Regions from separate parts of the Micromonospora sp. NPDC051196 genome, predicted to be linked through region 1. Evidence: riboswitches for the same ligand, from Rfam matches in the RefSeq annotation. Region 1 holds a riboswitch; the other holds the start of a gene.
What was found. A riboswitch is a leader RNA that binds a small molecule or an ion and turns the genes downstream of it on or off. The one in region 1 is predicted to bind thiamine pyrophosphate.
Positions count from the first base shown of each region.

Region 2: it holds a riboswitch for thiamine pyrophosphate, as region 1 does, so the genes downstream of both, AB0M35_RS22860 (ECF transporter S component) here and thiE (thiamine phosphate synthase) in region 1, are expected to answer to the same signal.

Region 1 is NZ_JBFBAY010000003.1:214,024-218,193, reverse strand. It holds gene AB0M35_RS09300 (ThuA domain-containing protein) at 1-1,207, opposite strand, end outside; TPP riboswitch at 1,538-1,647, shown strand; gene thiE (thiamine phosphate synthase) at 1,642-2,268, shown strand; gene thiO (glycine oxidase ThiO) at 2,325-3,410, shown strand; gene thiS (sulfur carrier protein ThiS) at 3,401-3,601, shown strand; gene AB0M35_RS09280 (thiazole synthase) at 3,607-4,170, shown strand, end outside.
Region 2 is NZ_JBFBAY010000013.1:64,933-69,102, forward strand. It holds gene AB0M35_RS22855 (ABC transporter ATP-binding protein) at 1-1,403, opposite strand, end outside; gene AB0M35_RS22860 (ECF transporter S component) at 1,517-2,107, opposite strand; TPP riboswitch at 2,176-2,281, opposite strand; gene AB0M35_RS22865 (permease) at 2,613-3,554, shown strand; gene AB0M35_RS22870 (TIGR03943 family protein) at 3,551-4,170, shown strand, end outside.

The DNA.
Region 1 (4,170 bases):
CCATGTGGCAGCAGGTGTTGCGCTGCGTGGGCACCTCCAGGACGACCCGTTCGCTCGACGGGCTGATCGTGTCACCGGTGACGGTGAACCGGGACAGGTAGTTGCGGGAGCCGCCCGCGCTCGGGGCGTAGTAGAGCCAGACCCATCCGTTGCTGGCGAAGTTGGGGTCGAGTCGAATGCCGAGCAGGCCGTCCTCGTTGCCGGCGAAGACGCTCAGCCGCAGTGCGGTGACGGTCTGGCCGGTGTCCGGCTTGATGATCTGGACGCGGCCGTCGCGCTCGATGTAGAAGACCCGCCCGTCTTCGGCGATGTCCAACTCCATCGGGTTGCTGGTGTTGCTGTCCAGCGTCACCTTTTCGAAGCTGGCGGCCCGGCCCGCACCGCAGTCGGAGTGCACCACCCCGGCCGCGGTCTGGATGCCACCGAGCAGGTGTTGCAGGAAGGCCGCGTCGGAGAAGGACTCCTGGGTGTGCCCACCGCCGGTGTACCAGGACCGGCCACCGTCGTAGCTCTGGCACCAGGCGATCGGGTGGTCCTGCCCCATCGCCCCGCTACCGGGGCTGTAGCTGCGCTCGTCGAGCGACGCCAGCACCTGTACCTGGCGGGAGCGGGGGTTGGTGCGGAAGTTGTACCACTCGTCGTAACGGGACCACCGTTCCGGCAGGTGCCGGGTCGACTCGTGCGAGTAGTCCTCGACCTTCACGGTCGCCGTCTGGTTCGCCGGGTGGCTGTTGAAGTAGGCGCCGACCAGTTGGCCGTACCAGGCCCAGTCGTACTCGGTGTCGGAGGCGGCGTGCACCCCGACGTATCCGCCACCGGCGCGGATGTAGCGCTCGAAGGCCGACTGCTGAGTGGCGTTGAGCACGTCACCGGTGGTCGACAACCAGATGACCGCCTTGAACCGGGCCAGGTTGGCGTCGGTGAAGGCACCGCCGTCCTCTGTGGTGACGACGGTGAAGTTGTTCGCGGTGCCGAGTTGTTGGATCGCCCGGATGCCGGCCGGGATCGAGTCGTGGCGGAACCCGGCGGTCTTGGAGAACACCAGGACGGAGTACGGGTCGGCGGCGGCAGCAGCGGTACGGCCCGCGGCCTGGGCGGCTGCGGGGCCGGTGATCGGAGCCGGCGCACCGGCCAGCACGAGTACGAGGGCGAGTAGCGCCACGGTCAGTGGGCCGAGCGTTGCTCGTCGACGGCGGGTTCGGGGCACGAAAGTCTCCTCTTTCCGTGTGGGACGGGTCGGAGCGGGCGGCGGTGGCTACTCCGGTTCGGTCCGAGCGCTCGTACCTGACGGTGAGGGTCTGGCTGCCGAGGAACTGAGCCGATCACTCAATTTGTGTTCGTCGATCGGTGTCGGGCAAGACTCATTGAAGTAACGGATTGGTAACGAGGGCTTATGGAATTGGCATGAGTCGCTGCATATCGGGCTGTTTTTCGGTCGCAGAATCTCAGCGAGTCGGATTGACGCGGCTGCCGCCGGCCCGGCTCGTGGGGCAGGACGGGGGTTGGCGGAGCAGACGAAACCACGTACGGTGACACCCAACGAACCCACGGGAGCCCGGTGTACCGGGCTGAGAGGGGGGCTGCGAGCCCCCGACCGTCGAACCTGATCCGGGTAATGCCGGCGCAGGGAGGAGTGTTGCCGTGCCGTCCCTGGGACGACTGCATCTGGTCACCGACACCCGACCCGGACGGGATCCGCTCGCCGTGCTCGCGGCCGTCCTGCCGGTGGCGTACCCCGAGCTGGTCGTCCAGGTCCGGGTCGAGGACGACGCGACCGACCGCGAGGCGTACGAGCTGACCCGGCGGGTGATGGCTCTCTGCCGGCCGTACGGCGTCACCTGCCTGGTCAACGACCGGTTGCATGTGGCGCTGGCGACGGGTGCGGCCGGCGGGCACGTCGGCGCCGACGACCTGCCGGTGGCGGCGGCGCGGCAGGTGCTCGGCCGGACGGCGGTACTGGGCGCCACCGCGCGCGAACCGGTGTCGGCCGCCGAAGCTGTCGCTGCCGGAGCGAGCTATCTGGGCGTGGGCCCCTGCCACGCCACCACCACGAAGGACGGGCTGCCGCCGGCGATCGGCGTGGCGGGCGTCCAGGCGGTGGTCGAAGCGGTCACCGTGCCGGTGATCGCCATCGGGGGAGTGACGGCGGAGGACGTGCCTGGGTTGCGGTCCGCCGGCGTGTACGGGGTGGCGGTGGTCGGCGCGCTCTCCGGAGCCGCCGACCCCGCCCACGCCGCAGCCGAGCTGATCGGGGCGCTGACGTGTTAAGGGGGGGCCCTTCCTATACCGGAGGCGTTAACAAGGGGCCCTTCCTTGCACCGCAGGTGACGGTGGTGGGGGCGGGACCGATCGGGTTGGCGATCGCTTGGCGGTGCGCGGCTCGCGGGCTGCCCGTCGTGGTGCACGACCCGGCCCCGGGTTCGGGTGCCTCGCACGTCGCCGCCGGGATGCTGGCGCCGGTGGCCGAGGCGTACTTCGGCGAACACGAGCTGACCGGGCTGCTCACCGAGTCCGCTCGGCGCTGGCCGACCTTCGCCGCCGAGCTGACCGAGGCCAGCGGCCTCGACATCGGGTACCGGACCGAGGGCACGCTCATGGTCGGGCTCACCGCCGACGATCTGGCCGAGGCGCGGCGGCTGTGGGCGTACCAGCAGGGGTTGGGGCTGCCGGTCACGCCGCTGCGCCCCTCCCAGCTGCGCGAGTGTGAACCGGCGCTGGCCCCGCGGGTCCGCGGCGGCGCGCTCGCCGCCACCGACCACCAGGTAGACCCGCGTCGGCTGGTGCCGGCCCTTCGGCTCGCCGCCGAGCGGGCCGGCGCGGTGCTGGTCGCCGAACCGGTCGGGCAGGTGTCCGAGCTGACCGGCGGGGTGACCGTGGTCGCCGCCGGTTGCGGTGCCGCCGCCCTGACCGGGCTGCCGGTCCGCCCGGTGAAGGGCCAGGTGCTGCGGCTGCGCACCCCCGATGGCGGTCCGCCGGGCTTCCGGCACGTCATCCGGGGGTACGCCGACGGCGAGCACGTCTACCTGGTGCCGCGCGAGTGCGGTGAGGTGGTGGTCGGTGCCACCGTCGAGGAACGCTCCGATGTGGCGGTATCCGCCGGTGCGGTGCTGCGGCTGCTGCGTGCCGCCGTCGACCTGATGCCCGAGCTGGCCGAGTACGACCTGGTGGAGACGGTCGCCGGACTGCGCCCGGGTACGCCGGACAACGCGCCGATCCTCGGGCCGCTGCCCGGCCGACCGGACGTGCTGGCGGCCACCGGTCACCACCGGCACGGGATCGTACTCACCCCGGTCACCGCGGATCTGATCACCGGCCTGATCACCGGGGAGGGGGCGGACGACCCGCTGCTCACCCCGTTCCGGGCCGACCGGTTCGCTCCGGACATCGAGGAGGACGACAGGTGGAGTTGACGGTGAACGGTGTCGGGCGGGACGTGCCGGACGGTGCCACGGTCGCCGAACTGGTCCGGCAGGTCACGCCGCAGCAGCGTGGTGTGGCGGTGGCGGTGAACGGCGAGGTGGTGCCGCGTACCGGCTGGCCGGCGACGGTGCTGCGCGGTGGCGACCGGGTCGAGGTGCTCAGCGCCGCGCAGGGCGGGTGAACATGATGGACTCCGACGGCTTCGAGATCGGCGGTACCCGGTTCGGGTCGCGGCTGATCCTCGGTACCGGTGGCGCGGCGAACCTGCACGTGCTCGAACAGGCGATCCGGGCGTCCGGCACCGAGATGGTCACCCTGGCCCTGCGTCGGGTGGACACCGTGCCCGGCGGCTCGGGCGGCCTGCTGGACCTGCTCGATCGGTGCGGGGTCCGGCTGCTGCCGAACACGGCCGGCTGCTACACGGCCGGGGAGGCGGTCAAGGTGGCGCACCTGGCCCGCGACGCGTTCGACACCGACTGGGTCAAGTTGGAGGTGATCGGCGACGAGCGGACGCTGCTGCCCGACGGGGTGGAACTGCTGCGTGCCGCCGAGGAACTCGTCGCCGACGGCTTCACCGTGCTGCCGTACACCTCGGATGATCCGATCCTGGCCCGCCGGCTCGCGGATGTTGGCTGCGCGGCGGTGATGCCGGCGGGATCACCGATCGGGTCGGGGCTCGGGGTGTCCAACCCGCACCACATCCGGCTGATCCGGCAGAGCGTCGAGGTGCCGGTCATCCTGGACGCCGGG
Region 2 (4,170 bases), on a different contig from region 1:
AGCGTCACGGTGCGGTCGGCCAGCGCGGCCACGAAGTCGGCATCGTGGGTGACCGTCACCAGGCCGTGGCCGGCGTCGCGCAGTTCCGCGAAGAGGTCCACCAACTCCCGCCAGGTCCGCCGGTCCTGCCCGAAGGTGGGCTCGTCGCAGATCAACAGCCGGGGCGCGGTGGCCAGGGCGGTGGCCACGCTCAGCCGCCGCGCCTCGCCGCCGGAGAGGGTGTACGGGTTCGCCCCCGCCAGCTTGTTCAGCCGCAGCCGGTGCAGCAGGTCGTCGACGCGCCGGCGTACCGCCGCCTCGGTGGCGCCGGTACGCCGGGGGCCGAGCGCCAGTTCGTCGAAGACCGTACTGGTGACGAACTGGTGTTCCGGGTCCTGGAACACCGAGCCGATCCGACGGGCCAGTGCCGGTGCCCGCCACCGGTGCGGTGGCGTGCGGGCGTCGGACCCGGCCAGGTCGGTGCTGGCCGACAACCGCCCGGTGCCCGGCTTGAGCAGCCCGCCGAGCAGCAACGCGAGGGTGGACTTGCCGGCGCCGTTGGGACCGAGCACGGCGAGGGCCTCGCCGGCGCGTACGGTCAGGTCGGTGGGGGCCAGCCGGGGCGGCTGGCCGAGCCGGTCGGCGGTGAGCAGCACCTCGGCGGCCGGGGCGGCGGCCGGGCGCGGCGGGAATTCCCGGCCCGGCACCCAGACCCCGTCGGCGGCGAGGGCGTCGCCGTGCGCGGCGAAGACGGCCTCCGGCGGGCCGTCGGCGCGCACGCCGCCGCCGGGTTCGAGCACCACCACCCGGTCCACCAGCGTCAGCGCATCGGCGATCCGGTGCTCGACCAGGATGAGTGTGGTGTCGTCGTGGACCGCGCGGGCGATCGCGGCGCGGACCAGGTCCGCCCCGGCCGGGTCGAGGTTGGCGGTGGGCTCGTCGAGCAGCAGCAGGTCGGGGCGCAGCGCGAGCGCACCGGCCAGGGCGAGCCGCTGCTGCTCACCGCCGGAGAGCGCCGCCGTGGGGCGGTCCCGGTGGTACGGGAACCCGACCCGGTGCAACGCCTCGTCGACCCGGGGCCAGATCTGCGCGGCCGGCACACCCCGGTTCTCCAGCCCGAACGCCACGTCGTCGCCGCTGCGGGCCATGACGAGTTGGGACTGCGGATCCTGGAAGACGATGCCGACCCGTTCGCGGGCTTCGGTCGGGGGCCGCCCGTCGATCTCGATGGTGCCTTCCTGCTCACCGGAGTCCTCGGGCAGCAGCCCCGCCAACGCGGCCAACAACGTGCTCTTGCCGGCTCCGGACGGCCCGAGCAGCAACACCCGTTCCCCCCGCCGTACCCGCAGATCCACCCCGCGTACCGCCCAGGCCCGCCGCCCGGCATGCCGCCACCCGAACCCCCGCAACCACACCTCGCCCACCCCGCCCCCTTCCCGCCCACCGTGGCCCGCCGATCGTCGCGTTGATCAAGAGGTTTGCGTCCAGAAACCGTGGATTGACGGACGCAAACCTCTTGATCAACAGGGTCGGGGGGTCAGACGAGGGCGCGGTCGCGGCCGGCGGGGAAGCGGTCCAGGACGCCGGTGCGGGCCAGCGACCTGGTGAGGGCGTAGCCGCCGGCACCGGCGACCACGGCGGCGCTGAGCACGGTGAGCAACGCGTACGGGATCCGGTAGCTGACCAGCTCGTACGCGGCGTTCCAGGCGAAGAAGTCGAACAACGCGGCACCGAGGCCGGTCATCGCGCCGGCCAGCAGCGCCGTCGGCAACCGGAACGAGCGGTAGCGGAAGGCTGCGAAGGCCAGTTCCGCACCGAGGCCCTGGATCAGGCCCTGGACGATGGTGACACCGCCCCACTCCGAGCCCAGCAGTGCGCTGACTGTCGCCGCGACCGCCTCGCAGAACAGCGCGGCGCCCGGCTTACGGATCACCAGCCCGCCGAGCACCGCCGGGACCAGCCACACGCCGTACATGACGGCCTGGCTGGCCGGGAAGAAGGCGAAGGCCGGGTCGACGGCCCGCCAGAGCACGCCCCAGGCCCAGAAGATCACACCGAAGCCGACGGCGATCACCGCCGCCACGACGATGTCGATGGTGCGCCACCGGTTGGTGGTTGGTTGGCTCATGATTGCTCCCAGTCCGTGTCGAACCAGGTAAGACGCACGCCGCGCCCGACGGCGCCGGGCCGTGGCGGGCTGGAGGTGGACCGAACTCCCTGCGCTGGCATTACCCAGATCAGGTACGGAGGGTCTGCGGGCGAACCCGCACTCTCAGCGCTGTGCGCTCCCCTGTCGGAGGTGAAGTTGTCTCGCCGACGCTAACACCTTTAAAGATCAACAGGCAATGTGATCTACGCAGGTCACGCCGGGTGCGGCCGGGTCGGCGCCGCACGGTGGTACGGGTCGACCCGCCGACCCGCCCGCTTTCGTGACATCCATCGACGTCACCGGTCCCGGACGGTAATCTCAGCCCGCCGAACCACCAGGGCGAAGAGACGACAGGGTGAGCACAGAAACGAACCACGCCGCGCCGGCCGGTGAACCACAGGGCCGTCCGTCCGGCGTCGCCACCGAGGCGCCTCCGCCCCAGCCGGACGGTGCCGGGCCGCCCCGGCGATGGCTCGGCGACCGGATCGGCTCGGTGGAGGTGCTGGCCGCCCTGCTGATCCTGCTGATCATCTTTCGGGATCCGCTCGCCGCCGCGCTGGACACCCCTCGCCTCCAGACCTGGACCACCGTGTTCGTCTCGATCATGGTGCAGGCGGTGCCGTTCCTGGTCTTCGGGGTGCTGCTCTCGGCCGTGATCGCGGTCTTCGTACCCCGGTCGTTCTGGGCCCGGGCGCTGCCCCGGCACCCGGCCCTGGCGGTGCCGGCGGCCAGTGCGGCCGGGGTGGTACTGCCGGGCTGCGAGTGCGGGTCGGTGCCGATCGCCGGCTCGCTGATCCGCCGGGGGGTCACCCCGGCCGCAGCGCTGGCCTTCCTGCTCGCCGCACCGGCGGTCAACCCGATCGTGCTGACCGCCACCGCGGTCGCCTTCCCGAACAATCCCGAGATGGTCCTCGCCCGGGGCGTCGCCAGCCTCGTGGTGGCCATGGTGATGGGTTGGCTCTGGCTGCGGCTCGGCCGCACCGAGTGGATCAGGATGCCGCGCCGACCGGAGTTGGACGACCCGCACCGCGGTCGGGCCTTCTGGGCCGCCGTCCGGCACGACGTCACCCACGCCGGTGGGTTCCTGGTCCTCGGCGCGATGGCCGCCGCCAGCATCAACGTGCTGGTGCCGGAACGGTGGTTGCAGACCCTCGCGGACAACGCCTGGCTGTCCATCCTGGCGTTGGCGGCACTCGCGGTGCTGCTCTCGCTCTGCTCCGAGGCGGACGCCTTCGTCGCGGCCTCGCTGTCGCAGTTCTCGCTCACGTCCCGACTGGTCTTCCTGGTGGTGGGACCGATGGTCGATCTCAAGCTGATCTCGATGCAGGCCGGTGTCTTCGGTCGCCGGTTCGCGTTCCGCTTCGCGCCGACCACGTTCGCGGTGGCCCTGCTGGTAGCCACCGGTGTCGGGGCGGTGCTGTTGTGAACCGGCAGGCGCAGGCGGTGGTCCTGCTGCTGCTCGGCGGCGCGGTGCTGCGGGCCAGCCTCACCGATCTCTACCTGCGCTACGTCAAGGAAGGGCTGCGACCGTTCCTGATCGCCGCCGGCCTGTTGCTGGTGGTCGCCGCGATCATGACCCTGTGGTACGAGCTACGCCCGACCGCCCGTGAACCCGTCGACGACCACGACGGGCACGGCCACCACGAACCGCGGGTCGGCTGGCTGCTCATCCTGCCGGTGCTCGGCCTGCTGCTGGTCGCCCCGCCGGCCCTCGGCTCGTACGCGGCCAGCCAGGCCGGCACCGCGTTGAACGCCCCGCAGCAGTCGGACTACCCGCCGCTGCCCGACGGGGATCCCGCACCGGTCAGCGTCCTCGACTACGCGGCGCGGGCGCTGTTCGACCGGGGCGCCTCGATCGGCGACCGGCGGGTGCAGTTGACCGGCTTCCTCACCACCGGCGAGGACGGCCGACCCATTCTGGCCCGCATGGTGCTGTCCTGCTGCGCGGCCGACGGGCGACCGGTCAAGCTCGGGCTCACCGGCGACGTCCCCGTCGGGCTGCCCGACGACAGTTGGGTCGAGGTGATCGGCCGGTACAGCGA